Regions from separate parts of the Mycolicibacterium obuense genome, predicted to be linked through region 3. Evidence: predicted binding sites of a transcription regulator. Region 3 holds the regulator's gene; each other region holds the start of a gene.

What was found. The regulator LexA, encoded in region 3, represses DNA repair genes until DNA is damaged. The targets are predictions, from matches to a motif close to CGAACANNTGTTCG.
Region 1: the regulator LexA is predicted to act here: its motif matches at 7,830-7,843, upstream of ACZ50N_RS23165 (HNH endonuclease signature motif containing protein).
Region 2: the regulator LexA is predicted to act here: its motif matches at 7,242-7,255, upstream of ACZ50N_RS06130 (HNH endonuclease signature motif containing protein).

What each region holds. Positions count from the first base shown of each region.
Region 1 is NZ_AP043663.1:4,810,637-4,820,265, forward strand. It holds gene ACZ50N_RS23120 (steroid 3-ketoacyl-CoA thiolase) at 1-89, shown strand, start outside; gene ACZ50N_RS23125 (DUF8021 domain-containing protein) at 89-475, shown strand; gene ACZ50N_RS23130 (nitroreductase family deazaflavin-dependent oxidoreductase) at 486-986, shown strand; gene ACZ50N_RS23135 (SDR family oxidoreductase) at 1,000-1,905, opposite strand; gene ACZ50N_RS23140 (SDR family oxidoreductase) at 1,920-2,702, opposite strand; gene echA20 ((7aS)-7a-methyl-1,5-dioxo-2,3,5,6,7,7a-hexahydro-1H-indene-carboxyl-CoA hydrolase) at 2,756-3,511, shown strand; gene ipdA (cholesterol ring-cleaving hydrolase subunit IpdA) at 3,549-4,463, shown strand; gene ipdB (cholesterol ring-cleaving hydrolase subunit IpdB) at 4,460-5,206, shown strand; gene ipdC ((3aS,4S,5R,7aS)-5-hydroxy-7a-methyl-1-oxo-octahydro-1H-indene-4-carboxyl-CoA dehydrogenase) at 5,203-6,276, shown strand; gene ACZ50N_RS23165 (HNH endonuclease signature motif containing protein) at 6,341-7,825, opposite strand; gene ACZ50N_RS23170 (SatD family protein) at 7,962-8,609, shown strand; gene ACZ50N_RS23175 (hypothetical protein) at 8,609-9,355, shown strand; gene ACZ50N_RS23180 (NDMA-dependent alcohol dehydrogenase) at 9,412-9,629, shown strand, end outside.
Region 2 is NZ_AP043663.1:1,253,643-1,263,271, forward strand. It holds gene ACZ50N_RS06090 (glutamate decarboxylase) at 1-377, shown strand, start outside; gene alr (alanine racemase) at 414-1,565, shown strand; gene ACZ50N_RS06100 (alpha/beta fold hydrolase) at 1,562-2,650, shown strand; gene tsaE (tRNA (adenosine(37)-N6)-threonylcarbamoyltransferase complex ATPase subunit type 1 TsaE) at 2,643-3,104, shown strand; gene tsaB (tRNA (adenosine(37)-N6)-threonylcarbamoyltransferase complex dimerization subunit type 1 TsaB) at 3,101-3,736, shown strand; gene rimI (ribosomal protein S18-alanine N-acetyltransferase) at 3,733-4,185, shown strand; gene tsaD (tRNA (adenosine(37)-N6)-threonylcarbamoyltransferase complex transferase subunit TsaD) at 4,182-5,204, shown strand; gene ACZ50N_RS06125 (nuclear transport factor 2 family protein) at 5,201-5,632, shown strand; gene ACZ50N_RS06130 (HNH endonuclease signature motif containing protein) at 5,629-7,239, opposite strand; gene groES (co-chaperone GroES) at 7,508-7,810, shown strand; gene groL (chaperonin GroEL) at 7,901-9,532, shown strand; gene ACZ50N_RS06145 (carboxylesterase family protein) at 9,618-9,629, opposite strand, start outside.
Region 3 is NZ_AP043663.1:2,168,051-2,177,679, reverse strand. It holds gene ACZ50N_RS10425 (DUF4192 domain-containing protein) at 1-859, opposite strand, end outside; gene sthA (Si-specific NAD(P)(+) transhydrogenase) at 1,023-2,438, shown strand; gene ACZ50N_RS10415 (trypsin-like serine peptidase) at 2,443-3,264, opposite strand; gene ACZ50N_RS10410 (proteasome assembly chaperone family protein) at 3,441-4,430, shown strand; gene ACZ50N_RS10405 (alpha/beta fold hydrolase) at 4,498-5,520, shown strand; gene ACZ50N_RS10400 (PhzF family protein) at 5,578-6,264, shown strand; gene nrdR (transcriptional regulator NrdR) at 6,300-6,764, opposite strand; gene ACZ50N_RS10390 (LysM peptidoglycan-binding domain-containing protein) at 6,921-7,409, opposite strand; gene lexA (transcriptional repressor LexA) at 7,630-8,337, shown strand; gene ACZ50N_RS10380 (LGFP repeat-containing protein) at 8,358-9,629, opposite strand, start outside.

The DNA of each region.
Region 1 (9,629 bases), 2.6 Mb from region 3:
AGTTGGAGCGCACCGACAAGACGACGGCGCTGATCACGATGTGCGCCGGCGGCGCGCTGTCGACCGGGACCATCATCGAGCGCATCTGATGGCCGTCCCGGACTCCGAGCGGATCGCCGCGGCGCAGGCATACATCAGCGCCCTGGCCAGCCACAAAGCCGACGACGTGCCGTTCGCGCCCGGTTGCACCCGGGTCGAGGTCGGCCTCAAGACCGGCTTCTCGGGAAATCATCTGCGGCGCAGCCTCAATCGCGGTCTGCAGTACCGCGTCATCGAGAAGGTCTCCACCCCTGAGTTCACCATCGCCGGCGACACCGTGCGCGCGCAGTTCGAGCTCTCGACCACACCGAAACTGGGCGGCCGCAGTGTCGGCGCGCGCATCGACGAGACGTTCCTGATACCTGCCGACGACCCGTCGGGCCGCGCGCAGATTCACCACATCAACGCTTCGATCCGGCCGTTCCTGACGCGATAAGGTGCACCCCGTGTCTCAGCCCTCCCGTCCCCTGACGGACAAGCAACTCAAGAGTCTGAACTCCAAGCAGGCCGGCATCGCGATCAAGTGGATGTCGAAGCTGAACACGCTGGCGTACAAGGCCACCGGAGGCCGGCTCGGCTACAAGTGGCGCGGCGGGGCGAACCGATTCAGCGCTCCTCCGCCGGTCGGCATCCTGACCACGATCGGCCGCAAGTCGGGCCAGCCGCGGGAGAGCCCGCTGCTGTTCCTGCGCGAGGGGAACCGGGTCGTACTGGTCGCCTCGCAGGGTGGGCGCGCGACGAACCCGATGTGGTACCTCAACATCAAGGCGAACCCTCAGGTCACCTTCCAGATCAAGAGCGAGAAGCTGAACCTCGTTGCACGCGAGGCGAATACGCAGGAGCGCGCTGAGTACTGGCCGAAGCTCGACGCGATGTACCCCGACTTCGTCAACTACCGGTCCTACACCGACCGCGAGATCCCGATCCTGCTCTGCGACCCGGCCTGAGCCGGGCCTCCCCTCAGGCCCCGTAGACCGGCACCGGAGGGCGGGCCTTGCCGAGCAGGTCGGCGATCACGGGACCCAGCTCCGCCGGATCCCACGTGGCACCCTTGTCGATCTCCGGACCGTGCGCCCATCCTTCGGCGACGCGGATCTTGCCGCCTTCGACCTCGAACATCTTCCCGGTGATGTCCCGGGATTCCACACTGCCCAACCACACCACGAGCGGCGAGATGTTCTCCGGTGCCATCGCGTCGAAATCCTGCCCCTGCGTGGACATCATGTCGGCGAACACCGTCTCGGTCATCCGGGTGCGCGCTGACGGCGCGATCGCGTTGACAGTGACGCCGTAGCGTCCCATCTCGGCGGCGGCGACGAGCGTGAGCGCCGCGATGCCGGCCTTGGCTGCGCTGTAATTCGCCTGCCCGACGCTACCCTGCAGGCCCGCGCCAGAACTGGTGTTGATGATGCGGGCGTCCACTGACTCGCCGGCCTTCGACTTCGCGCGCCAGTACGCCGCAGCATGTTTCATGGTGGCGAAGTGGCCCTTGAGGTGCACCGCGGTGACCGCGTCGAACTCTTCTTCGCTGGTGTTGGCGAACATCCGATCACGGACTATTCCGGCGTTGTTCACCAGCACGTCGAGCCCTCCGAAGGCGTCGACGGCGGTCTGGATCAGTCCCTCGGCCTGCGCCCAGTCGGCGACATTCGCCCCGCTGGTGACGGCTTCGCCTCCGGCAGCGGTGATCTCGTCCACGACGGTCTGCGCGGCGCTGCCACCCCCGGCCGGCGAACCGTCCAAGCCGACACCGATGTCGTTGACCACGACTCGGGCCCCCTCGGCGGCGAACGCCAGTGCGTGCGCTCGGCCGATGCCGCCGCCGGCACCCGTCACGATGACCACACGGCCGTCGAGCAATCCCATTCTTGTTGTCTCCTCTACTTTTTGATGTCGGCGGTGGTGGTGGACAGGTAGTGCGGCGGCTCCCCGCCACCGTGCACCTCCAGCGAGGCTCCACTGATGTAGGAGGCTGCGGGCGAGGCGAGGAATGCCGTCGCCCAACCGATGTCTTCGGGTCGGGCAAGCCTGCCCAGAGGTACATTGCGCGAGATCGCGGCGATCGAGTCGGCATCACCGTAGAACAGGTCGGCCTGCTCGGTCTCCACCATGCCGACCACCACCGAGTTCACCCGGACTTTGGGCGCCCACTCGACCGCGAGTGTGGACGTGATGTTCTCGATCCCGGCTTTGGCAGCACCGTATGCGACGGTGCCGGGGGTGGGCCGCCGACCACTGACGCTGGAGATGTTCACGATCGAACCGCCCGAATCCTGTTGCTGCATGACCGCATTGGCGTGGGTCGCCACCGATAGTGCGCCAAGGAGGTTGAGCTCCACGATCTTGCGGCTGAACTTTGCTGACGCTTCAGCGGCCGGCACGTACGGCGACCCCCCGGCATTGTTCACCACGACATCGAGCTGTCCGTGATCGGCGACGATGCCGGCGATCAGCGCGGCGACGGCATCGTCGTCACGGATGTCGCAGGGCCGGAACTCGAACGGTGACCCCTCCACCGGACGGCGGGCGCAGGTGACGACGACAGCCCCTTGATCGGCGAAGACCGTGCTGATGCCTGCTCCGACGCCGCGGACGCCACCGGTCACCAGCACGACGCGGCCGGTGAGAGCGAGGTTGATGGCGCTGTCGGGGGCGTCGGTCACTGTGCTAGCGTACCAAGCAAGTGCTTGCTTAGGTAGCCACCCAGGAGTTGCGCATGCCGATCACCACCGCGACGGTGGAGCCGGGAATCGTCTCGGTCACTGTCGACTACCCACCCGTCAACGCGATTCCGTCGCGAGGCTGGTTCGAACTCGCCGATGCGATCACCGCAGCCGGGCGTGATCAGAGCACGCACGTGGTGATCCTGCGGGCCGAGGGGCGCGGCTTCAACGCCGGCGTCGACATCAAGGAGATGCAGAACACCGAGGGCTTCACCGCGCTGATCGACGCCAACCGTGGGTGCTACGAGGCATTCCGGGCCGTCTACGAATGCGCGGTCCCTGTCGTGGCTGCGGTCAACGGCTTCTGCGTCGGCGGCGGCATCGGGCTGGTCGGCAACTCTGATGTCATCGTCGCCTCCGACGACGCGAAGTTCGGGCTACCCGAGGTCGAACGCGGCGCACTCGGCGCAGCGACCCATCTGTCACGTCTTGTGCCCCAGCACATGATGCGTCGGCTGTTCTTCACCGCCGCGACCGTCGACGCGAACACGCTGCACCACTTCGGTTCTGTGCACGAGGTCGTGCCTCGCGCCGACCTCGACGACGCCGCCCTGCGGGTGGCCCGCGACATCGCGAGCAAGGACACCCGGGTGATCCGCGCAGCCAAGGAAGCGCTGAACTTCATCGACGTGCAGCCGGTCACCGCCCGCTACCGGATGGAGCAGGGCTTCACCTTCGAGCTCAACCTGGCCGGCGTATCCGACGAACACCGGGATGCGTTCGCGGGCACGGACAAGGGGTCGAAATAGTGATGCGGCGGGCACGAGCGAAGCGAGCGGGGAAAGAGTGAAAGATAAGAGAACCACTCTCGACGAGGCCGTCGCCGGCATCGAGAGCGGCATGACGATCGGCATCGGCGGCTGGGGGTCACGGCGCAAGCCGATGGCTTTCGTGCGCGCCCTGCTGCGCACCGACGTCACCGATCTCACCGTGGTCACCTACGGCGGACCGGATCTCGGCCTGCTGTGTTCGGCCGGCAAGGTCAAACGGGCCTATTACGGCTTCGTATCACTCGACTCGCCGCCGTTCTACGACCCGTGGTTCGCGAAGGCACGCACCTCCGGCACGATCGAAGCGCGTGAGATGGACGAGGGCATGCTGCGCTGCGGGCTGCAGGCGGCCGCGCAGCGCCTGCCGTTCCTGCCGATCCGCGCCGGGCTGGGCAGCGATGTGCGCGCCTTCTGGGGCGACGAACTCAAGACCGTGCGATCGCCCTACCCGGTGTCGAATCCCGGGTCGCTGCGCTCCTGCCCTCCGGAGGACGAGGGCTACGAAGAGCTCATCGCGATGCCCGCCCTGAACCTCGACGCGGCGTTCGTGCACATGAATCTCGGTGACGCGCAGGGCAATGCGGCCTACACCGGCATCGACCCCTACTTCGACGATCTGTTCCTGATGTCGGCACAGCGCCGCTTCCTGTCGGTGGAGAAGGTGGTCTCGACGGAGGAACTGGTCAAGTCGGTTCCCCCGCAGGCGCTACTGATCAACCGGATGATGGTCGACAGCGTCGTCGAGGCGCCCAACGGAGCACACTTCACCACGGCCGAACCCGACTACAGGCGGGACGAGAAGTTCCAACGGCACTACGCAGAGGCCGCCGGGTCTGAGGAGACATGGTCGGCGTTCGTCGACACGTATCTGTCCGGCAGCGAATCCGACTACCAGGCAGCAGTGCGCACGTTCCAGGAGGCGGCCCAGTGATCTCGGCAACCCGCGCAGAGGTGTGCGCCGTCGCGTGCGCCGAATTGTTCCGCGACGCAGGCGAGATCATGGTGAGTCCCATGACCACGATCGTCTCGATCGGGGCGCGACTCGCCCGACTGACGTTCTCACCCGACATCGTGCTCAGCGATGGTGAAGCCCGGCTGATCGCCGACACCCCCGCCATCGGAGCGGCGGCAACCATCGAGGGATGGATGCCCTTCGGCCGCGTGTTCGAGACGCTGGCGTGGGGGCGTCGTCACGTGGTGATGGGCGCCAACCAGATCGACCGCTACGGCAACCAGAACCTGTCGGCGTTCGGTCCGATCCAGCACCCGAAGCGCCAGATGTTCGGCGTGCGCGGCGCGCCGGGCAACACGATCAACCACGCGACCAGCTACTGGGTGGGCAACCACTCCACCCGGGTGTTCGGTGAGTCCGTCGACATCGTCTCGGGAATCGGCTGGGACAAAGTCGATCGCGACAACCCCGCCTACCGATTCGTCAACGTCTTCCGGGTCGTGACGAATCTCGGCGTCTTCGACTTCAACGGCCCCGATCACCAGATGCGCGCCCTCTCGCTGCATCCGGGAATCGAAGCCGACCAGGTCGCCGAGAACACGTCCTTCGAGGTGCACGGTCTCGAGGAGGTCGACACGACGCGGCTCCCCACCGACGACGAGCTACGAATCCTGCGCGAGGTGATCGACCCGAAGTCGCTGCGCGACAAGGAAGTCAAGTGAGCACGCTGCGCACGCCGCTGACCGAGCTCGTCGGCATCGAGCATCCCGTCGTCCAGACCGGCATGGGCTGGGTCGCCGGTGCCCGCCTGGTGTCGGCGACGTCGAACGCCGGAGGGCTCGGCATCCTGGCCTCGGCGACCATGACGCTCGACGAGCTCAAGACGGCAGTGGCCAAGGTCAAGGGCTCGACCGACAAACCGTTCGGCATCAACATCCGCGCCGACGCCGGCGACGCGAATGACCGCGTCGACCTCCTGATCAGCGAAGGAGTCAAAGTCGCCTCCTTCGCCCTGGCTCCGAAGCCCGATCTGATCGCCAAGCTCAAAGACGCTGGTGTCGTGGTGATCCCGTCGGTCGGATTGGCCAAGCACGCCAAGAAGGTCGCGGCCTGGGGTGCCGACGCGGTGATCGTGCAGGGCGGCGAGGGCGGTGGACACACCGGTCCGATCGCGACCACGCTGCTGCTGCCCTCGGTGCTCGACGCCGTCGCCGACACCGGGATGCCGGTGATCGCGGCGGGCGGCTTCTTCGACGGCCGGGGCCTTGCCGCCGCACTGTCCTACGGTGCTGCAGGGGTGGCCATGGGCACGCGGTTCCTGCTCACCACCGACTCGACCGTGCCGGATGCGGTCAAGCAGCGTTACCTGCAGGCCGCTCTCGATGGAACAGTCGTCTCCACGCGCGTCGACGGCATGCCCCACCGGGTGCTGCGCACGGGCCTGGTCGAGAAACTGGAGGGCGGGTCGCCGGTGCGCGGCCTCGCCGCCGCGGTAGGCAATGCGCAGAAGTTCAAGAAGATGAGCGGGATGACGTGGCGGTCGATGCTCCGCGACGGCATGGCGATGCGGCACGGCAAGGACCTCACCTGGGCCCAGGTGGTGATGGCCGCCAACACCCCGATGCTGCTGAAAGCCGGCCTGGTCGAGGGCAATACCGATGCCGGCGTGCTGGCCTCGGGTCAGGTCACCGGGATCATCGACGACCTACCGTCCTGCGCGGACCTGGTTCCCGCGATCGTCGCCGAGGCGATCGAACACCTGCAGAAGGCCACCGGCTACATCACGCAGTGATGTAGCCGGTCGGGTGATGAGCTCGGGTGGCGTTTCCGACGCGGCGTTCATCTCCTCGCGACTCTCAGGCGGCTTCGTTGTCGGGTGGTGCGGGTCCGCCGGGTTCTGACGCGTCGCCGGTCGAGGGTTGCGGGCAGGCTTCGGCGTCGCCGACCCGATTTGCCTGCGCGTCAGCGCTATTCCTGACCTCCTCGCCGTCATCCTCCGGGCGCAGGAGCCGTTCGGGGGTGTGGTGGGTGTTGACTTTCGCTTGGCCAGTGTCCAGGTTCGGTGGCGGCGTCCATTCGACGTCGTGGCGGGCGTTCGTTGATGTGGTCCAGCCGCCGGGTGCGACGGCGCGGTTGTCGGGTGGGCAGGCCAGGCCGAGGTCGTCGATGTTGGTCACCCCACCCTCGGCCCAATCTTGGGTGACGTGGTGGACCTGGCAGCCATACGCCCCGACGGGGCAGCCGGGTTTGGTGCAGCCCCCGTCGCGGGCGATCAGCATGACCCGCTGCGCGGCCGAGGCGGTGCGGCGAGCCCGGAACAGGTCCAGCGCTGACCCGGTGGCGCGGTCGAACACCGCCAGATAGTGGCTCGCGTGCGCACCCATCCGGACCACATCCTTGATCGGCAGCCGGGTACCACCACCCGTCGTCCCGATCCCCGCCCGCGACTCCAAGTCCTGCAGGGTGGTGCGCACGATCACCGTCACCGGTAACCCATTCAGCTGACCCAACTCGCCGCTCATCAGGGCGATCCGTCCGACCGCCACCAACGCATCATGCTGACGCTGGGCGAGGCTGCGGTGATCGTTGTCGATCTGCGCCTGCGTCGGCGTCCCGGAGGTGCAGGGTTCGGGATCGTCGGGGTTGCACATGCCCGGGGCAGCGTATTTGGCGAAGATCGCCTCCCACACCGCCGCCGCCTCCGGCGTCAACTCCGCCCGCCACTGCGTCATCGCATCCCGACCCTGCCGAGATTTCGTCAGCGCACGTTTCCGGGTGCGTTCGGCATCGTCGGGTTCGGGCCCGTCCTGATCGAGCAGGAACAACTCCAACTCCGCGGCATCGCGGGTGGCCTTCGGACCGGCACCACGGGCGATACGCACCACCTCAGCCTCGAACTGCTCAGCGGTCGCAGCGTCGACGAACCCGGGCAGCTTGTCCACGACCTTGCGGATCACCTCCACATGTTCGGGCGTGATGCGCCCCTGCGCTTGCGCGGCGGCGGTCGCCGGCAGCACCGGGGGCAGCGGCTCTCCGGTCATCGACTGACGCGGGGCGAGCAGCGCCGCCTCACTCAACCGCCGATTGGCTTCCGAGCCGCTGATCCGGTAGCGGATCGCCAGCACGTCTTTCCAGTTCTTGGCCCCCATCTGCACCGCAGACGTCTCCACCTGCAAACGCGCCAACGCCCGATGCTGCGCCGCGGGCAGCCGGCAGCCCGCGGCTTCCAGCTCGTCGAGCAGCTCCACCACCTCGCCAGCAGTGGACCGATCCAGGCCGCAGGCCAGCACAGCATCGACCGCAGCGCGTAACCCCGCGACCACCCGCTGCACCTCCGACATGATTCGAACATACGTGCGACAACCGACAAATCCCGGGCTGCGTGCTCCGATCCAATGCCGCTTCGCCGACAGTTCGCGGCGCCGCCTGCATGAAGCTGTGATCTTCACATTGGCAAAATGAAGTTATAGTCTTCATATGGCCCAGGTGAAGCGCAGACCTTCAGCGCCACGCGCGACGCTGATCGGCGACGTCGTGGGTTCTCGCACGTTCGCTGATCGACGCGCCCTACACCGCAGGGTCACTGCGGCGCTGGCCTCCGTGGCCGAGAACGCCGTCGACGCGCCCGCGTTCACCGTGGGCGATGAGTTTCAGGGCGCGTACCCGACTGTCGGGCTGGCGATCGACGCGACGCTCACGCTGCGTCTCACGCTGGCACCGCACGTGGACGTCCGGTTCGGACTCGGTTGGGGCGCCGTCACCGCACTCGACGAGGAGTCCGGAATCCAGGACGGACCGGGCTGGTGGGCAGCGCGGGCCGCCATCGAGTGGACGGCGGCCACCCAGCAGCAACCGGGAATGACGCACGTACGCACCGCGTTCCGCAACGACACCGGCGCAGGCGCCGACCCCCGCGCCGTCAATGCCGCCCTGATGTGTCGGGACCATCTGCTTGGCTCACTCGATGAGCGCTCTCTGCGCATACTCGCCGGGATGCGCGCGGGACGAACCAAGAAGGAGCTGGCGATGGAGGAGGGCATCAGCGCCTCGGCCGTGTCTCAACGCGCCGGCCGGTCCGGGCTCGACCTGCTCCTCGCCGTCGCCACCGAACTGCGGGAGCTGTGATGGGTGCGCTGGCGGTGTTCCTGATCGCCATCGGCGTCGCCGACATCTGCCGCAAGCTCGGCACCCGGCGATGGCCGGCGCTGCTCGCGGGTCCGCTCACCGTGATGATCGGCGCCGCGGTGGCGGGGCTCTGGCATCCCGGAGACATCGTTCTGCTCGTCATCGCCGCCGCGGTCTCAGTCGTCTGGGTCATCCTCGGCGACGCCGCGGAACGCACGGGCACGCGGCAGGGTCGCGCACTCACGGCGTTCGGCCTGGGCGCCACACTGATCGTCGCGCTCGGCGGCTGGGCCTCTCCGGTGGCCGGCCCGATCGGTTGGTGGCTGCCCTGGATCGGCCTGGGTGAGGTCGAGCCGCAGCGGGCGCTGATGGTCGTCGGGGTCGTCCTGCTGCAGCTGGTCACCGCGAACCAGTTGGTGCGGCTGATCCTGGGCGCGGTCGGGGCGGTCCGCCCGGTCGGCGTGCCTCAACCGTCCGACCGCCTCAAGGGTGGCCGGCTGCTCGGCCCGATGGAGCGGCTGCTGATCGTCGGGCTGGCGCTCGGCGGGGAGTTCGGCGCAGCCTCGGCGGTGATCGCGGCCAAGGGAATCATCCGCTTTCCCGAGCTCACCGCGGCCCGCAGAGAGTCCGCGGAGACCACCGATCCGAAGGGCCCCGGCATCGATGAGGTGACCGAGTACTTCTTGGTCGGCAGCTTCGCGAGCTGGCTGATCGCGTTGGCGGGCCTGGCGCTCACCACCGTGTGACACCAGTCGAGGCGAATCCGCCGCGGGCGGACCGGACCGCTTCTTAGACTCGGCCGATGAAGACCAATGCCGCGATTCTGTGGGAGTACGGCTCGGACTGGACCGTCGAAGAGATCGACCTCGACCCGCCCGGTGACGGCGAGGTGCTGGTGTCCTGGGAGGCCACCGGCCTGTGCCACTCCGACGAGCACATCCGCACCGGTGACCTGCCGGCCCCGCTGCCTCTGATCGGCGGCCACGAGGGCGCCGGCGTCGTGCGCGAGGTCGGACCGGG
Region 2 (9,629 bases), 910 kb from region 3:
GCCGAGATGGCTACACCACGGTGATGCACTGCCTGTCGGACACCGCGCAGTGGCTGGCGCGGGAGCTGGCCGGGATGGATGTTTTCGAGGTGATCTCCGACGGATCGGCGATCCCGGTCGTGGCGTTCACGCTGGTGAAGGGCACCAAGTACACGGTGTTCGACGTGTCGGCGCTGCTGCGCAGCTACGGCTGGCAGGTGCCGGCCTACACGATGCCCGACGACGCCACCGACGTCGCAGTACTGCGCATCGTGGTGCGTGAGGGATTCTCTGCGAACCTGGCCCGTGCGCTGCGCGACGACATCGTCGAGGTGCTCGGCAAGCTCGACAAGACCGGTGTGGGCGGGTTCTCCGACGAGGCGCACTTCGCCCACTGACCCGCGTCCGACGGCGGCCTGGGACAATCGGCAGCGGTGATCAACGCACTGAACACGACCCAGCACGTGCCGACGGCGACCGTCGATCTCGATGCCGTCGCGCACAACATCTCCGTGCTGCGCGAACGCGCCGGCACGGCCGCCGTCATGGCCGTCGTCAAGGCCGACGGCTACGGGCACGGTGCGACCGCCGTCGGGCGTGCGGCGCTGAGCGCGGGGGCAGCCCAGCTGGGCGTGGCGACCGTCGACGAGGCGCTGGCCCTGCGCCGCGACGGCATCACGGCGCCGGTGCTCGCTTGGCTGCACACGCCCGGTATGGACTTCGCGCCCGCACTGTCGGCCGACGTCGAGGTCGCCGTCTCGTCGGTGCGGCAGGTCGAGGAGGTGCTGTCGGCGACCCGGCGGACCGGTCGCACCGCCACTGTGACCATCAAGGCCGACACGGGGCTGAGCCGCAACGGTGTCGCGCCTGCCGACTATCCAGCCGTCGTCACCGCACTACGCAACGCCGCGTCCGACGGTGCGGTGCGCGTCCGCGGTCTGATGTCGCACCTGGCGCACGGCGACAGCCCCGATCATCCGTTCAACAGCGTGCAGGCCCAGCGGCTCACCGACATGGCTGCGGCGGCGCGCGAGGCAGGGGTGCAGTTCGAGGTCGTGCACCTGAGCAATTCGCCTGCGGCGCTGACGCGGCCCGACCTGGCCTTCGACATGGTCCGGCCGGGTATTGCGGTCTACGGCCAGACACCGATCCCCGAGCAGGGGGACATGGGGTTGCGGCCGGCGATGACGTTGACGTGCCCGGTGGCGATGGTGCGCTCGATCCGCGCCGGCGACGGCGTCTCCTACGGGCACACCTGGGTCGCCGAGAAGGACACCACGGTCGCGTTGATCCCCGCCGGGTACGCCGACGGCGTGTTCCGGCCGCTGAGCAACCGGCTGTCGGTGCAGATCAACGGACGCCGCTACCCCAACGTCGGACGCATCTGCATGGACCAGTTCGTCGTCGACCTCGGGCCGGGTCCGGTCGAGGTGAGCGAGGGCGACGAGGCGATCCTGTTCGGTCCCGGCACGCGGGGTGAGCCGACGGCGCAGGACTGGGCGGACCTGCTGGGCACCATCAACTACGAGGTCGTCACCAGCCCGCGCGGCCGTATCACCCGGTCGTACCGCGGGGGCGGACGATGAGCCCGCGGGCCGGCTGGCTGGCCGGCGCGGCCGGGATCGCCGCCGTCGGGTCGGCGGCCGGTATCACCGCGGCGCGCTCGCTGCGGCGCCGCGTGACCGAGGACGATCCGCACCGGGACGAGGATTTCGAACTGCTCGACGTCGACCGCAGCACGGTCGTCACCACCCCGGACGGAGTACCGCTGGCGGTGCGTGAGGTCGGCCCGCAGGACGCGCCGCTCACGGTGGTGTTCGCCCACGGCTTCTCTCTTCGCATGGGCTCCTTCCACTTTCAGCGAGCCCGGCTGAGCGAGCAGTGGGGCGCGCAGGTCCGCATGGTGTTCTATGACCAGCGCGGCCACGGACAGTCCGGCGAGGCGTCGCCCGACACCTACACGGTGGAACAGTTGGGCCAGGACCTCGAGAGCGTGCTGGCGGTCATGGCGCCGCGTGGGCCGGTGGTGCTCGTCGGGCACTCGATGGGCGGCATGACGGTCCTGTCCCACGCTCGCCAGTACCCACAGCGCTATCCCACCCGCATCGTCGGCGCCGCAATCATCGCGTCGGCGGCCGAAGGGGTGTCCCGGTCGCCCCTCGGTGAGATCCTGAAAAACCCTGCGCTGGAAGCGGTTCAGTTCACCGCCCGCTATGCGCCCAAGACGGTTCACCGGTTCCGCGGCGCCGCGCGGTCGGTGATCGGACCCATCCTGCGGGCGGCGTCGTTCGGCGACGAGAAGATCAGCCCGAGCGTGGTGGCGTTCTCCGAGCGCATGATGCACGACACGCCGATCGCCACGCTGGTCGAATTCCTCCACGCGCTCGAGGTGCACGACGAGACCGCGGGCCTGGTCACGCTGCGCAAGGTGCCGACGCTGATCGCCTGCGGCGACCGGGATCTGCTGACGCCTGCCGAGTATTCGCGCGAGATGGCGGCGGCGCTGCCGAAGTCGGAGTTGGTGATCGTCGGCGGCGCAGGACATCTGGTGCAGTTGGAGCAGCCCGAGATCATCGACGACGCGCTGGTGCGGCTGGTCGAGCGCTCGACGCCGTCGAAGTTGGTGGCGATGACCCGGCGAGTGCGGGAGAGGGTGCGCAACAATGGCTGACTCGGGCGTGCAGCAACTTGCCAGCGCCGAGGACACCCTCGCGTTCGGGGCCGAGCTGGGGCGCGAACTGCGCGCCGGTGACCTGGTCGTGCTGTCCGGCCCGCTGGGTGCGGGAAAAACGGTGCTGGCCAAGGGAATCGCGCAGGGTATGGACGTGGAGGGGCCGGTGCTGTCGCCGACGTTCGTCCTGGCGCGCGTGCACCGGTCGCGTCAGTCCGAAGGGCCGGCGATGGTGCACGTCGATCTGTACCGCCTTCTGGACGAGAGCTCGGTCGATCTGCTCGCCGAACTCGACTCCCTGGACCTCGACACCGATCTCGACGATGCGGTCGTCGTCGTCGAATGGGGCGAGGGGGTCGCCGAGCGGCTGTCGGAGCGACACCTCGACATCCGGCTCGAGCGGACCGCGAACAGTGATGTGCGTACGGCGATGTGGCAGTGGAGCAGACCATGAGCAGGCTGGTGCTGGCCCTCGACACCGCCACTCCGGCCGTGACCGCCGGAGTGGTCCGGTTCGGCTCGGGAATCGAGATGCTCGCCGAACGCGTGACGGTCGATCCGCGCGCGCATGCGGAAACGTTGACGCCCAACATCGTCGGGGCGCTGGCGGACGCCGGTGTGGATGTGGGCGAACTGGACGCTGTGGTGGTCGGGTGCGGGCCGGGGCCGTTCACCGGGTTGCGCGTGGGCATGGCCAGCGCGGCGGCGTTCGGTCATGCTCTCGGGATTCCCGTGTACGGGGTGTGCAGCCTGGACGCGATCGCGGCGGGGACGACCGGTGAGGTGCTCGTGGTCACCGATGCGCGCCGGCGGGAGGTGTACTGGGCTCGGTACTGCGACGGGGTTCGCGTGGACGGGCCGGCGGTCAACGCTGCGACCGACGTGCCCGCCGGCGCGGCTGGGTTGGTTGGGGTGGCCGGATCGCCTGAGCATGCGGCGCTGTTCGATCTACCTCGGCTGGCGCCGGTGTCGCCGTCGGCGACGGGTCTGGTTGCGGCGGTGGCAGATTGGGATACCGAGCCGGAGCCGTTGGTGCCGCTGTATCTGCGCAGACCCGACGCGAAGCCGTCGGCGGTGAAGCGATGAACGTGGACTACTCGTCTCTGGTGGCCGCCGACGCGGCACGCTGCGCCGAACTCGAGGCGCAGCTGTTCGACGGGGACGATCCCTGGCCCGAACGTGCCTTTCTCGCCGAGATCGCGGCCAAGCACAACCAGTACGTGGCGGCGCGGGCCGACGACAAGCTCGTTGGGTACGCCGGTATCGCGCGGCTGGGCCGCTGCAAGCCGTTCGAGTACGAGGTGCACACGATCGCCGTCGACCCGGCGTATCAGGGCCACGGCATCGGCAGACAGATGTTGCGCCAGCTGCTCGACTACGCCGACGGCGGCGCGATCTTCCTGGAGGTGCGCACCGACAACGAGGCTGCGATCGCGCTGTACGAGAGCGAGGGGTTCACCCGAATCGGCCTGCGCAAGCGCTACTACCGCGTCAGTGGCGCGGACGCCTACTCGATGAAGCGGGAGCCGCGATGATCATCTTGGCGATCGAGAGTTCGTGCGACGAGACCGGTGTCGGTATCGCGGAACTGGGCGCCGACGGCGCGGTGACGCTGCTGGCTGACGAGGTCGCCTCCAGTGTCGACGAGCACGCCCGATTCGGGGGCGTGGTGCCCGAGATCGCATCTCGGGCGCACCTGGAGGCGCTGGGCCCGACGATGCGTCGCGCCCTGCAGGTGGCCGGCATCGATCGGCCGGATGTGGTGGCGGCGACGATCGGGCCGGGTCTGGCGGGTGCGCTGCTGGTGGGCGTGGCGGCGGCGAAGGCGTACGCGGCGGCATGGCAGGTGCCGTTCTATGCGGTCAATCACCTCGGCGGTCACCTCGCAGCCGATGTCTACGATCACGGCCCGCTGCCGGAGAGCATCGGGCTGCTGGTGTCCGGCGGACACACCAACCTGCTGCATGTGCGATCCCTCGGTGAGCCGATCGTGGAGCTGGGTTCGACGGTGGACGACGCGGCGGGGGAGGCCTACGACAAGGTGGCGCGGTTGCTGGGCCTGGGGTATCCGGGTGGCCGGGTCCTCGACGAGCTCGCGCGCGAGGGGGATCCTGCTGCGATCACCTTCCCCCGAGGGATGACGGGACCCCGGGATGACCGCTACGCGTTCAGCTTCTCGGGTCTCAAGACCGCGGTCGCGCGGTATGTGGAGAGTCACCCGGACGCCGTGCAGGCTGATATCGCGGCGGGCTTTCAGGAGGCGGTCGCCGATGTGTTGACGGCGAAGGCGGTGCGCGCAGCCGATGAGCTGGGGGTGTCGACGCTGCTGATTGCCGGGGGAGTGGCGGCGAACTCGCGGCTGCGTGAGCTGGCCGAGGAGCGCTGTGCGGCAGCTGGTTTGACGTTGCGGGTGCCGCGTCCGCGGTTGTGTACGGACAACGGGGCGATGATCGCGTCGTTCGCGGCGCACCTGATCGCGGCGGGAGCGGAGCCGTCACCACTCGATGTTGCCAGCGATCCCGGACTGCCGGTGGTGCAGGGGCAGGTCGCGTGAGTGATCGTTCGGCTATCACCGAATTGCTGTACCGCTATGCCGAATTGATCGACGCGGGCGACTTCGACGGCGTCGGCCGGCTGTTGGGGAGGGGCAACTTCATGGGTGTCGCCGGCAGCGAGGCGATCGCGGCCCTGTTCGCTGCGACGACCCGTCGTTTTCCCGATCACGGCAACACCCCGCGCACCCGTCATCTCGTCCTCAATCCCATCGTCGATGTCGGCGGCGACACTGCGGCCGCGCGATCCACGTTCTGCGTCGTCCAGCAGACGGATACCGTTGCGCTGCAGCCGATCGTCGTGGGCCGGTACGCCGACACCTTCGCTCGCGACGACCACGGCTGGTTCTTCACGCAACGCACCGTCGACGTCGAGATGATCGGTGACGTGTCGGACCACCTGCTCATGAATCCCGACCAGCTGCGCTAGAACGGCGGCGGGTCATCGCCGGTGCATCCGGTGGGTGGCGCGTTGTAGGCGTCCGAGTTGTGTTGTGGCGGCTCCATTTCGACGCGTTCGCGGTGGTTGAGTTCGCGTTCTCGGTGGATGTAGGCGAGGTGGTTCTGGGTGCGGCTGCGGCCGCGGGTGGGCATCATGAGGTGGCGGCCCGGGGTGGGTCGCTGCGTGGTGGTGGTGGTCGCCGGTGGTGGTCCGGTGCGGGTGTTCCAGGAGGGGAACAGCAGCCCTGAGAGCGGCGCGGTGGTGTAGGCGTGGCCGGTCGGGCTGATCAGGTGCAGGCGCCCGTCGGGGGTTTGGCGTTCGGTCCACCCCTCCCAAAAGGTTTTCAGTAAATGATGCTGGCGGCAATAGCATTTCGTGTTCGCCGGATGCGTCGCACCGGCCGGGTAGGGCACGGTGTGGTCGATGTCGGCGTGGGTGGCGGGTCGGTCGCAGCCGGGGAAGCGGCACGTCAGATCCCGGGCGCGGACGAAGCGGTCCAGCGCGGCGGAGGGTCGGTAGCCGTCGGTGGCCAGGCCCTCGTTGGCGCCGACGAAACGGACTGTCGCGCCGTGAGCGATCAGTTCGGCCAGCAGCGGTGCGGGCACGATGCCCCCGCCGGGGCCCACGATCAGCGCCGCGCGCTGGGACTGTGTAGCGGCGGACTCAACCGGCGTTGCGACGACGGGCTCAGGCTCGACGGGCTCAGCCTCAACGGGCTCAGGCTCGACGGGCTCGACGGGCGCGGTGTTTCGTGGCGTGTAGGCGGACTTGGGTGTTTCGCCGTGCAGCTGCGGATCGGGTTGAACGTCGAGGGTGGCCTGGTCGGCGATCACGGTGATCGTGATGGCCGAGGCGCGCCCGTCATCCACCCGCGCGGCGGCGCAGTCGGGGCGCCCGCAGCGGCACGTCAACGCGGTGGCGCCGGCGGCGATCGCCCCGACCGAGTCCGCGCGTTTCTGATCCAGCGTGCGCGGATCGAACTCACACACCGAAGCGATCATCATCGCCAGCCGGGACGCCAGCAGCGCCGCATCCGAGGCAGCCAACTGCCCGTACACGCTGGTGACGCCATCAGCATCGCTGCGATCGCCGATGGTGAACGACCGATCCCGCGACCGGGTGCGCACCCGGCGCACCGCATCCGGATCGTAGGTCTCGATCCACACATCGATAGCGGCCTCGAGCTTTTTCTGCGACAACACCCCCCACCCCGCCACAGCGTCGACGAAATGCCCATCGAGCAGCCGCAAAGTGGCGGGGTCGAGGACCAGCGCGGTGCGGGACACGATCGTCTTGACCATGTCCATCGTCACCTGCCCGTCGGCCAGCAGGGCCCCCACGCCGGGGAACCGGTCACGCAGCGCCAGCGCTAGGTCCATCAGCGTCGACGCCCGCCCGGGGCCCATCCCCAAGGCACAGCCGATCTCGGCGGCGGTGGCGTCCCAGTCCGCGCACACCCACCGCTCCCGCTCCGGGCAGCGGCGCCGCCGCCACAGCTCCGCGATCGCGGCCAGCGTGACCGCTTCGGCGCGGGCGGCAGCGGCCGTGGAGCTGGTCATCACCTCGACCAGCTCCGCGTCTGCCACCCGCACCATATCGAACACATGTACGAATCTACCGACTGTCAAGCCGGCCGGGTGCCGCAAAATCCCAGCCTGTGGATAACTCGAAGCCTGGGGATGAATCCGGTGCCGTTCGCCCGGGGCGTACACGAGAACCCCGACCTTGAGCACCTAGCACTCTCATGTATAGAGTGCTAGGCGGCAGTCGGTTCAAACCCTGTGTCGGCACCCGCGACGACGGCGCGAGGGCGGTCACCGACCGCCGTGTACGCACACCTACATCAAGAGTGAAGGGGCTCCAATCGTGGCAGTCAACATCAAGCCACTCGAGGACAAGATCCTCGTTCAGGCCAACGAGGCCGAGACCACGACCGCTTCCGGTCTGGTCATCCCCGACACCGCCAAGGAGAAGCCGCAGGAAGGCACCGTCGTCGCAGTTGGCCCCGGCCGCTGGGATGAGGATGGCGAGAAGCGGATTCCTCTGGACGTGTCTGAGGGCGACGTGGTCATCTACAGCAAGTACGGCGGCACCGAGATCAAGTACGGCGGCGAGGAGTACCTGATCCTCTCGGCCCGCGACGTGCTGGCTGTCGTCTCCAAGTAAGCGAATCGTGTTCCGCCCCGGACATACCCGCACACGCGAGGTGATGTCCGGGGCGGTGCGCGTCATACCCGCCTTGAGGGAAAGAAACTTATGAGCAAGCAAATTGAGTTCAACGAGACCGCGCGCCGCGCCATGGAGGTCGGCGTCGACAAGCTCGCCGACGCGGTGAAGGTGACGCTGGGCCCGCGCGGCCGCCACGTCGTGCTCGCCAAAGCTTTCGGTGGCCCCACGGTCACCAACGACGGCGTGACCATCGCCCGTGACATCGACCTCGAGGATCCGTTCGAGAATCTCGGCGCCCAGCTCGTCAAGTCGGTCGCCACCAAGACCAACGACGTCGCCGGCGACGGCACCACCACCGCGACCGTGCTGGCCCAGGCCATGGTGAAGGCCGGTCTGCGCAACGTGGCGGCGGGCGCCAACCCGATCGCACTCGGCTCGGGTATCAGCAAGGCTGCAGACGCTGCGTCTGAGGCGCTGCTGGCTGCGGCCACCCCGGTCGCCGACAAGACGGCCATCGCACAGGTGGCCACCGTGTCCTCGCGCGACGAGTTGGTCGGCGAGCTGGTCGGCGAGGCCATGACCAAGGTGGGCACCGACGGCGTCGTCACCGTCGAGGAGTCCTCGACGCTGAACACCGAGCTCGAGGTCACCGAGGGCGTCGGCTTCGACAAGGGCTTCATCTCGGCCTACTTCGTCACCGACTTCGACTCGCAGGAAGCGGTTCTCGAAGACGCGCTGGTGCTGCTGCACCGCGAGAAGGTCAGCTCGCTTCCCGACCTGCTTCCGCTGCTGGAGAAGGTCGCCGAGGCCGGCAAGCCGCTGCTGATCGTCGCCGAAGACGTTGAGGGCGAAGCGCTTTCGACGTTGGTCGTGAATGCGATCCGCAAGACGCTGAAGGCCGTCGCTGTCAAGGCGCCGTTCTTCGGTGATCGTCGCAAGGCCTTCCTCGACGACCTCGCGGTCGTCACCGGCGGCCAGGTCGTCAACCCCGACGTGGGCCTCGTGCTGCGTGACGTCGGCCTCGAGGTGCTCGGTACCGCGCGGCGTGTCGTCGTCAGCAAGGACAGCACGGTGATCGTCGACGGCGGCGGCACCCAGGACGCGATCGAGGGTCGTAAGGCGCAATTGCGTTCGGAGATCGAGGCTTCCGATTCCGACTGGGATCGGGAGAAGCTCGAGGAGCGGCTGGCCAAGCTGGCCGGCGGCGTCGCGGTCATCAAGGTCGGCGCGGCCACCGAGACCGATCTGAAGAAGCGCAAGGAAGCCGTCGAGGACGCCGTGGCCGCAGCCAAGGCTGCTGTCGAAGAGGGCATCGTCGTCGGTGGCGGGGCCGCGTTGGTGCAGGCTCGCAGCGCCGTGGAGAAGCTGCGTGGAGAGCTCCAGGGTGACGAGGCGCTGGGCGTCGGTGTGTTCGCCGCCGCGCTGTCCGCACCTCTGTACTGGATCGCCACCAACGCCGGGCTCGACGGCGCGGTCGTCGTCAGCAAAGTGGCGGAACTGCCTGCAGGGCAGGGCTTCAACGCCGCGACGTTGGAGTACGGCGACCTGATCGCCCAGGGCGTCGTCGATCCTGTCAAGGTGACCCGCTCCGCGGTCGTCAATGCCGCATCGGTGGCGCGCATGGTGCTGACCACCGAGACCGCGGTGGTCGACAAGCCGGCCGAGCCGGAAGCCGACGGTCATGGCCACAGCCATGGACACGGCCATCACCACCACTGAGTAGTGCAACAAGACACCCCCGGTCCGAATGGGCCGGGGGTGTTTTCGTATGAGGGTGAACGCCTTGCCGGCAGGCACACCCGTGTCACGGGATAGC
Region 3 (9,629 bases):
CCAAGGGCCCGTCTCCGCGCGCGTATGCCGAGAAGGCCAGCAGGACAAGGGCTTCGACGCGCCACGGGGTGGGCAGCCGGCGTGACAGCTCGGCCCACAGCGCCTCGGCCATGCCGGCGCGGTCGCCGACGGCGAGCGCGTAGAGCGTGTCCCGCACCCGCGGATCGGTCAGCGACAGCGCCAACCGGCTGGCCTGCTCGTCGCGGACCGGGTCACCGCCCGCGAGTTGTTCGGCGCACTCCAGGGCATGCTCGATGTCGCTGCGTGCGCACGCACCCGCGCGCGCACCCTCGAGCGGTCCGGCCGCCTCGATCATCTGCGCGAGCACGGCGCTGTGCGCAGGGTCGGTGACGGCGACGACATCGAGCAGCTCGTCGCGACGGGCATAGAGCCGCCGGCCGTCCAGTACCGCCGCCGCAGCGACAGGCGACGCGCTCGGGTCCTCGACCGCGCCGGTCGCACCGCAGCCGTCCGCGCAGCTCCACCGCCCACCAACGGCCACGACGTCACAGACGTGCGCGGCGAGCAACTCGATGCCCCATCGCGCCGCCTCCACCGCCAGGTCGCTCGCCCATTCTCGATACAGGTCCTTGCACATGGGACAGCTGGCACCCTCGGCGTCGACGATCACCGCGATCACCGCCTCCGCGCCCGCTGCGGCCGCCAACTCGGCCAGGTGTGGCACGCACGTCTCCCGCGGCTCGGACAGATCGGCACGCATGACCGCGCCCATCTCGTCGTCGACGACGGTGACGAGCACGATCGATTTCTCGGGCACGAAGCCGAGCACGGCGGGCAGCGCCGCGATCAGTGCACCAGGCCGGTCGAGGGGTGCTTCGGGGTGTGGTGTTGAGGACATACCGCCAACCTGGCAACTGACTCCGACACCGTGGCGCTGTGACTACTGCGGTCGCACCGAACTGGGGATGAAATCGGCTTTGGGGACAACGCGGCGGCAGTGTTCACGAGAAGTTGACCTCCGCCGGCATGCGTAGCCGGCGTACAGGCGCAAGTCTGTCTGCATGGCTTCGATGCTGGAATACGACCTGGTGGTCATCGGTTCGGGTCCGGGAGGGCAGAAGGCCGCGATCGCCGCCGCCAAACTCGGCAAATCGGTGGCGGTCATCGAGCGCGGCCGCATGCTCGGCGGCGTCTGCGTCAACACCGGCACCATCCCGTCCAAGACGCTGCGCGAGGCGGTCGTCTACCTGACGGGTATGAGCCAGCGCGAGCTCTACGGCGCGAGCTACCGGGTCAAGGACAAGATCACTCCGGCCGATCTGCTGGCCCGCACCACCCACGTCATCGGCAAGGAACAAGACGTCGTGCGCTCCCAGCTGATGCGCAACCGGATCGACCTGATCTCCGGGCACGGCCGCTTCGTCGACGCACACACCATCGAGGTCGAAGACCCCGAACGCCGCGAGCACACCACGGTGAAAGGTCGGTACATCGTGCTGGCCACCGGGACGAAACCCGCCCGCCCGCCGGGAGTGGAGTTCGACGACGAACGCGTTCTCGACTCCGACGGCATCCTCGACCTCAAGACCCTGCCGACGTCCATGGTCGTCGTCGGCGCCGGCGTGATCGGCATCGAGTACGCGTCGATGTTCGCCGCGCTGGGAACCAAGGTGACCGTCGTCGAGAAACGCGACGCCATGCTCGAGTTCTGCGACCCCGAGATCATCGAATCGCTGAAGTTCCATCTGCGGGACCTGGCCGTCACGTTCCGCTTCGGCGAGGAGGTGACCGCCGTCGACGTCGGCTCGAGCGGCACGGTGACGACGCTGGCCAGCGGCAAGAAGATCCCCGCGGAGACGGTCATGTACTCCGCCGGCCGGCAAGGCCAGACCGAGCACCTCGACCTCGCCAACGCCGGCCTGGAAGCCGACGCCCGCGGCCGGATCTTCGTCGACGACAACTTCTGCACCAAGGTCGACCACATCTACGCCGTCGGCGACGTCATCGGATTCCCTGCGCTGGCGGCCACCTCGATGGACCAGGGCCGGTTGGCGGCCTACCACGCCTTCGGGGAGCCGTGCCACGGGATGACGGAGCTGCAGCCGATCGGGATCTACTCCATCCCCGAGGTGTCCTACGTCGGCGCGACCGAAGTGCAGCTGACCAACGACGCCGTGCCCTACGAGGTGGGGGTTTCCCGATACCGGGAGCTCGCGCGGGGGCAGATCGCCGGCGATTCCTACGGAATGCTCAAGCTGCTGGTGTCGACGGAAGACCTGTCGCTGCTGGGGGTGCACATCTTCGGCAGCAGCGCGACGGAGCTGGTGCACATCGGGCAGGCGGTGATGGGATGCGGCGGGACCATCGAATACCTGGTCGACGCGGTGTTCAACTATCCGACGTTCTCCGAGGCGTACAAGGTGGCGGCGCTGGACGTGATGAACAAGTTGCGCGCACTCAAGCAGTTCGGCGTCTGAGGCCTCAGCTACAGCCGTCGTCGAAACTCGCCGGCGGATCGTCCGACGGTCCACCCGCTTCCGCACGCGCCACGAGCGCGCGAACGGCATCCCCGAAGGCCGGCGTGTAGGACACCTCGTCGCGGCAACCCCCGCCGTCGAGTCCACCGATGATCCCCACCACGGTCGAACCCACCTCCCACGGCGCGCCGGAGAAGCCGGCCACGATGCCGTCGCAGTGCACGACCGGGAACCCGTCGCGCGGGGGTGCGGTCGGCGCGGAGCACGCGGTCGGCCCTCCCCCGACGCCGACGCCGTAGCCGACGACTGTCACGGCGGTGCCGGGCGCGGGTGTACTGCCCAGCTGTAGGCCGCCGTCGGCCAACGATCGCAGGGAGTCGCCATCGTTGCGGCTCACCCGGGCGACGGCGACGTCAGCGGCCGGATCCTGATCGGCCAACCAGCGCGGATCGAGATAGATGGCGTCGAGCCGCCACCGGGCATCGGGAGATGCCGCGTCGGAGAAGCCGGGCACGAACGTGGTGTCCGCGCCGTCGGTGACGCAGTGGGCGGCCGTGAGGATCAGGTCGGCAACCGCGGATTTGAGCACCGAGGCCGTGCAGAAATGCAGGTCGTCCGTGCCGTAGAACAGCGCCCCCATGTGGGGGTCCGGGGACACCGGATGCGCGGCCCCCGGCGCCGCGTCGCTGGCCGTCGGCACTGCTGCCGCCGGCGCAGGGTCTGCTTCGCCCGCCGACGGCGGAGCCGGGTAGGCGGTACCGCACGCGGTCAGCGAGGCCGTGGCGAGCACGGCCAGCGCGGGCCGGACGCAGGCGAACAGGCGCATACCCTCCGATGATCCTCCATGTGGCGTTTTCGTGACGGCCGACGAGGGTAGATCGGCCGTCACGCCGCGGAATGTCACATCGGTGCACGGTTGTTCGAAGACACGGGTGAGATGGCCGCCGACCGGTGAGGGACACTGGTCCGGAGAACCGCGACTAAGGACAGGAGGCGAGGGACATGGCTGACGAGACTGAATCCGGTCAGCACTACCAACCCGAGCAGACAGGCATGTACGAGCTCGAGTTCCCGGCGCCCTCGCTGTCCTCCGCCGACGGTCGCGGACCGGTGTTGATCCACGCATTGGAAGGCTTCTCCGACGCGGGCAGGGCCATCAAGCTGGCCGCCGAGCATTTGAAGACCACGCTCGACACCGAATTGGTGGCCTCGTTCGCGATCGACGAGCTGCTCGACTATCGGTCGCGGCGCCCGCTGATGACGTTCAAGACCGATCACTTCACCAGCTACGAGGAGCCGGAGCTCAACCTGTACGCGGTGCGCGACAGTGTCGGCACGCCGTTCCTGTTGCTGGCCGGGCTCGAGCCCGATCTGCGCTGGGAGCGGTTCATCACCGCCGTGCGATTGCTGTCGGAGCAGCTGGCGGTGCGGCGCGTCATCGGTCTGGGCGCGATCCCGATGGCCGTGCCGCACACCCGTCCGATCACCCTGACCGCGCACGCCAACGACAAAGAGCTGATCTCCGAACACCAGCCCTGGGTCGGGGAGGTGGCGGTGCCGGGCAGCGTATCGAATCTGCTGGAGTTCCGGATGGCCCAGCACGGACACGAGGTCGTCGGTTTCAGCGTCCACGTGCCGCACTACCTGGCCCAGACCGACTATCCGGCGGCGGCCGAGACACTGCTGGCAGAGGTGGCGCGCAGCGCGTCGCTGCAGATCCCCACCGCCGACCTGAGCCGGGCGGCCGCGGAGGTCGCCGAGAAGGTGAACGAGCAGGTGGCTGCGAGCGCGGAGGTCGCTCAAGTGGTGGACGCCCTGGAGAGGCAATACGATGCGTTCGTTGCCGCACAGGAGAACCGGTCCCTCCTCGCGCGCGACGAGGAACTGCCCAGCGGCGACGAACTCGGCGCCGAATTCGAGCGGTTCCTCGCCCAGCAGGCCGGGGAGTACCAGAAGGACAAAGACAAGGACGATCCCCGGGACAGCTCGTAATCGTCCCGGGTCCACACGGGTCCCGTCCCGACGACGAAGTGGGCGACATGACAAGTGACGGCGGGCGATGAGCGAGCGCAAACCGAACCTGCGCACGGTGCGGGAACTGACACCGACGCTGCAGTACCGCACGATCCACGGCTACCGACGGGCGTACCGCATCGCCGGGTCCGGCCCCGCCATTCTGTTGATCCACGGAATCGGTGACAACTCGACCACGTGGAGCACGGTGCAGACCGCGCTGGCGCAGCGGTTCACCGTGATCGCACCTGACCTCCTTGGCCACGGCAAGTCCGACAAGCCCCGTGCGGATTACTCGGTGGCCGCTTATGCCAACGGCATGCGGGACCTTCTGAGCGTGCTCGGCATCGACACCGTGACCGTGGTCGGGCACTCGCTCGGCGGTGGCGTGGCCATGCAGTTCGCCTACCAGTTCCCGCAGTTGGTCGATCGGCTGATCCTCGTCGGCGCCGGCGGGGTGACCAAGGATGTCAACATCGCGCTGCGGGTGGCATCGCTGCCGATGGGCACCGAGGCGCTGGCGTTGCTGCGGCTACCGCTGGTGCTCCCGGCGCTGCAGCTCGTGGGCCGGCTGGGTGGGGCGATGTTCGGTTCCACCGGTGCGGGTCGCGACATTCCCGACATGCTGCGGATCCTCGCCGATCTGCCCGAGCCGACAGCCTCGTCGGCGTTCGCACGGACGCTGCGGGCCGTCGTGGATTGGCGTGGCCAGGTCGTCACGATGCTCGATCGCTGCTATCTGACGCAGTCGGTGCCGGTGCAATTGATCTGGGGCAGCGGTGATTCGGTGATTCCGGTCGGCCATGCCGAGATGGCTCACGCTGCCATGCCGGGGTCGCAGCTCGAAATCTTCCCGGGCTCAGGGCATTTTCCGTTCCACGACGATCCCGACCGGTTCGTCGAGGTGGTGGAGAAGTTCATCGACGGGACGCAACCCGCGGTTTACGACCAGGAATACCTGCGCACGCTGCTGCGGACGGGAATCGAGGAGAGCGCCCTGTCCGGCCCGGCGGACACGCGCGTCGCCGTTCTCGATGCCATGGGGGCCGACGAGCGCAGCGCCACCTGAGAGCTGCGCCCATCGAGGGGCGGCCGCTGCGGCACATTCACGACGTAGCATCGGCTCATGGCCATCGATGTGACCGTGCTGCGAGTGTTCACCGACGACAAAGGTGACTTCGGCAATCCTCTCGGCGTCATCGACTCCGACACCGTCTCCCCCGCGGACCGGCAGCGTATTGCCGCCGAATTGGGCTACAGCGAAACGATATTCGTCACGACACCCGAGCCTGGAACCCGCACCGCACACGCCCACATCCACACTCCGACCACCGAAATGCCCTTCGCCGGACACCCCACGGTCGGCGCGGCGTGGTGGCTGTCGCAGCAGGGCGCGCCGATTCGGACGCTGCAGGTGCCCGCAGGCCTTGTGCAGGTCGATTACTCCGACGAGCTGACCTCGGTGAGCGCGCGCGCCGAGTGGGCGCCAGAGTTCGCGATCTATGACATCGACAGTCTCGAGTCGTTGGCGGCTGCCGATCCCGAGGACTACGGCGATGGCGACAAGCACTACCTGTGGACCTGGCTCGACCGGGAAACCGGGACCATTCGGTCGCGAATGTTCGCCGCGGGGCTCGGCATCCGCGAAGACGAAGCGACGGGTGCCGCGGCCGTGCGCATCACTGAGTACTTGAGTCGGGACCTGACGATCGTGCAGGGTCGCGGCTCTGTCATCCACACCGTGTGGAGTGCCGAGGGCTGGGTTCAGGTCGCCGGCCGCGTGGTCGAGGACGGTCGGCGCCAGATCGACTGAGCGACCGTCGGCGCAGAGCAGTCGACTGGCGAGCATCAGCCGCCCGCCGACACCTCGCGGTGCGCCCGGAGGGCTTCGATCTCACGCTCGAAGTCTTCGGCGGAGGAGAAGGATCGGTACACCGAGGCGAAACGGAGGTACGCCACCTCATCGAGGTCGCGCAGCGGACCCAGGATCGCGAGACCGACCTCGTTGCTGGGCACCTCGGGAGATCCGGTGGCGCGCACCGCGTCTTCCACCTTCTGCGCCAGAAGATTGAGTGCATCGTCGTCGACCTGCCGCCCCTGACAGGCCCGTCGCACCCCTTTGATCACTTTTTCTCGGCTGAACGGCTCGGTGACGCCACTGCGTTTCACCACCGCCAGCACCGCGGTCTCCACCGTCGTGAACCGCCGACCACACTCGGGACACGAACGGCGCCGACGAATCGCCTGGCCCTCGTCTGTCTCCCGGGAATCGACCACCCGCGAATCAGGATGTCGGCAGAACGGACAGTGCACCACTGCTCCTTCACCGCACCGACGGACCGCTTCGAACGTCTTCGAGCGTACCTGCGGTAGCAGCGCGCAGCTCAGCACAGTGCCCATGGGCGCGTTCCAGACCGCAATGTCCACGATCGCCACCACGCTGCCTGTTCGCGAGCCTTGTTGCTGAGGTCAGGCGATCGGAGCGATCAGCGTCTGGCCGGCAGTCAGCGCGACCGTCTCGAGTTGGTTGAGCTCGCGGATCTTCGCCACCACGTCCGTCACCGGCGCGTGCGGCGCGACGCGCTGGGCGACCTCCTGCAACGACTCTCCCGTGTGCACCTGAACGACTGCCAACCGGCCAGGCACGTCTTCCTGAGGCCCGACGACGCCGCCCGCCTGGGCCACCAGACCCAGCCACAGCGTGATGGCGGCGGCGACGAGCGCGAGCAGCACCGTGGCCGCGGGGGTGATGGGACGGCGTCGGTGCGACGCCCGCGACACCAGGACGCCACTGCCGCGGTACTGCAGCGGCGCACCACCGGGACGCTGGCGGCGTCCCGGCCGGACCGGCCGGGCAGACCGGCCGACCGGTGCCGCCGAGGTGGCCGGCCCGATCCGCACGGGACGCGCGGTGCGGCGCGCGGGCTGACGGACATCGGCCTCATGGAGAACGGTCATCTGACTGCCTTTCGATCCGTGGATTCGCTCTTGTGTTCGAACAGTACTCGATCATGTGTTCGATGAATAGAACATGTGATCGAACTGTTGCGAACGCTAACCGAGGGCACCGACAAGTCGGTTCGGGCCGCCGACGACCCCGAGACAAGAGCAGACGCGAGGCCGACACACCTCGAACACATGTTTGATTACTCGTGTCTCGCGCGTTACATTCGTCGTCATGAGCGACGACAGCAGCGACACCACGTCCGGTCCGGAGTCCGCCAACCGACGTGACCGCGGGTCAGGTCTGACCGAGCGTCAGCGCACCATTCTCGAGGTCATCCGCTCCTCGGTGACCACCCGCGGCTACCCGCCGAGCATCCGAGAGATCGGCGACGCCGTCGGTCTGACGTCCACCTCGTCGGTGGCACACCAATTGCGCACGCTCGAACGCAAGGGCTACCTGCGTCGTGACCCGAACCGTCCCAGGGCCGTCGACGTGCGCGGCATCGACGACATGGCCGCCAATCCGGTTGTCGCGACCGAGGTCGCCGGCTCGGACTCCCTGCCGGAGCCCACCTTCGTGCCGGTGCTCGGGCGCATCGCGGCCGGTGGACCGATCCTCGCCGAGGAGGCCGTCGAGGACGTGTTCCCACTGCCCCGCGAGCTCGTCGGCGACGGGTCCCTCTTCCTGCTGAAGGTCGTGGGTGAGTCGATGGTCGACGCGGCGATCTGCGACGGCGACTGGGTCGTGGTGCGGCAGCAGAACGTCGCGGACAACGGTGACATCGTCGCCGCCATGATCGACGGCGAAGCCACCGTCAAGACGTTCAAGCGGACCAAGGGGCAGGTGTGGCTGATGCCCCACAACCCGGCTTTCGACCCCATCCCCGGCAACGACGCCGCCGTCCTGGGCAAGGTCGTGACGGTCATCCGCAAGATCTGAGCCGACACCGACGCGGTTCGTCAGCCTCCGCGGACGAACCCGTTGGTGCGGGCAATTTCCTCTGTCGCGAACCAGATTTCGGCCCGAGCCTCGTCGTAGTCGGCACTCCCGGGAGCCCAGTACAGGCCCGATCGAGTGTCGGCTTTGATCGGGTAACCGTCGGGAATCGCGTCCGGGTCGTCGTCGAGAGGCAGGTGCAGCGCGGTACCCATCGGGACGATGTCGTCGTCATCATCGATCCGGGCATGCCTGCCGGTGTCGAGGACGGCGTCCCGCTCGAATACCGGAGCGGCGAAGGGCGCCGCGGGCAGTGCCGACGTGATGCCCTCGCCATCCGAATCGAGACCATCCGAATCGAGTCCGTCCGAATCGAGACCGTCCGAATCGAGACCGTCCTCGTCGCTCGGCAGCCCCTCGCCCATCGGTTCCTCGGCAGCCAGCTCCTCGTCCGTATCGGGCTGCGCGAAATCGTGCTCGGGTGCGGACTGAACCCGGGTCGGCGCGGTGTCGATGGAGTCAGGGTCGTCCTGCTCGACGAACGGATCGTCAGCGTGCTCACCGGAGGCGGAGCGGTCAGCCGCGGAGTCGCTGAGCCCCCACAGATCGAGCCCGCTCGGCTCGTGGCCTTCGGCAGGGGTCGACGAGCGCTCGGCGGATGTCACCGATCCCAGACCCTCACGTGCATAGCGGTCCCCGAACAACGCGTCCTCGCCCACGTCCACCGGCTCGTGGCCGTAATCGTGCGCGTCGTGGTCTTCCTGCTGATGTGGGGCCGGGGCGAACAAGTCGTCGTCCTGATCACCGCGCCGGCGCCGGGCCACCACGAGCCCGACCACGGCGAGCACGAGCAGAACAGGGATGATCGCCAGCAGCCACCATGCCCAGTGCGTCCCGGACCCGGAGTCCGCGGCGCGGCCCTGCGCTGACGGCGGGGCCTGCGTCGCCTGCTGTCCGGGGACCTCCAGACCGGCCAGCTGAGAGGCCAGGTTCGCCGGTTCGGTGCTGAACCGCTTGCTGGCGGTGTCATAGGTGATCGCGCCACCGCTGAACTTCTGGGTGATCGCGTCACCGTTCTGCGTCTGATCGTCGACCGGGGCGCCGAGCTCGCCCGTGGCGCCGCCCAGCTTTTCCCACGCGGCGTTCATGGCACCACGGACGATGACCGCGCCGTAGTCGGGTGTCCAAAAGATCACCGGCTTGTCCGCGGCCGCGAAACTGCTCATCCTGCTCGCCGGGGCGACGCCGCCGTCCTTCTCGCCGCTGATCGGGAAGCCGAGGTCCCCCTCCGGGCC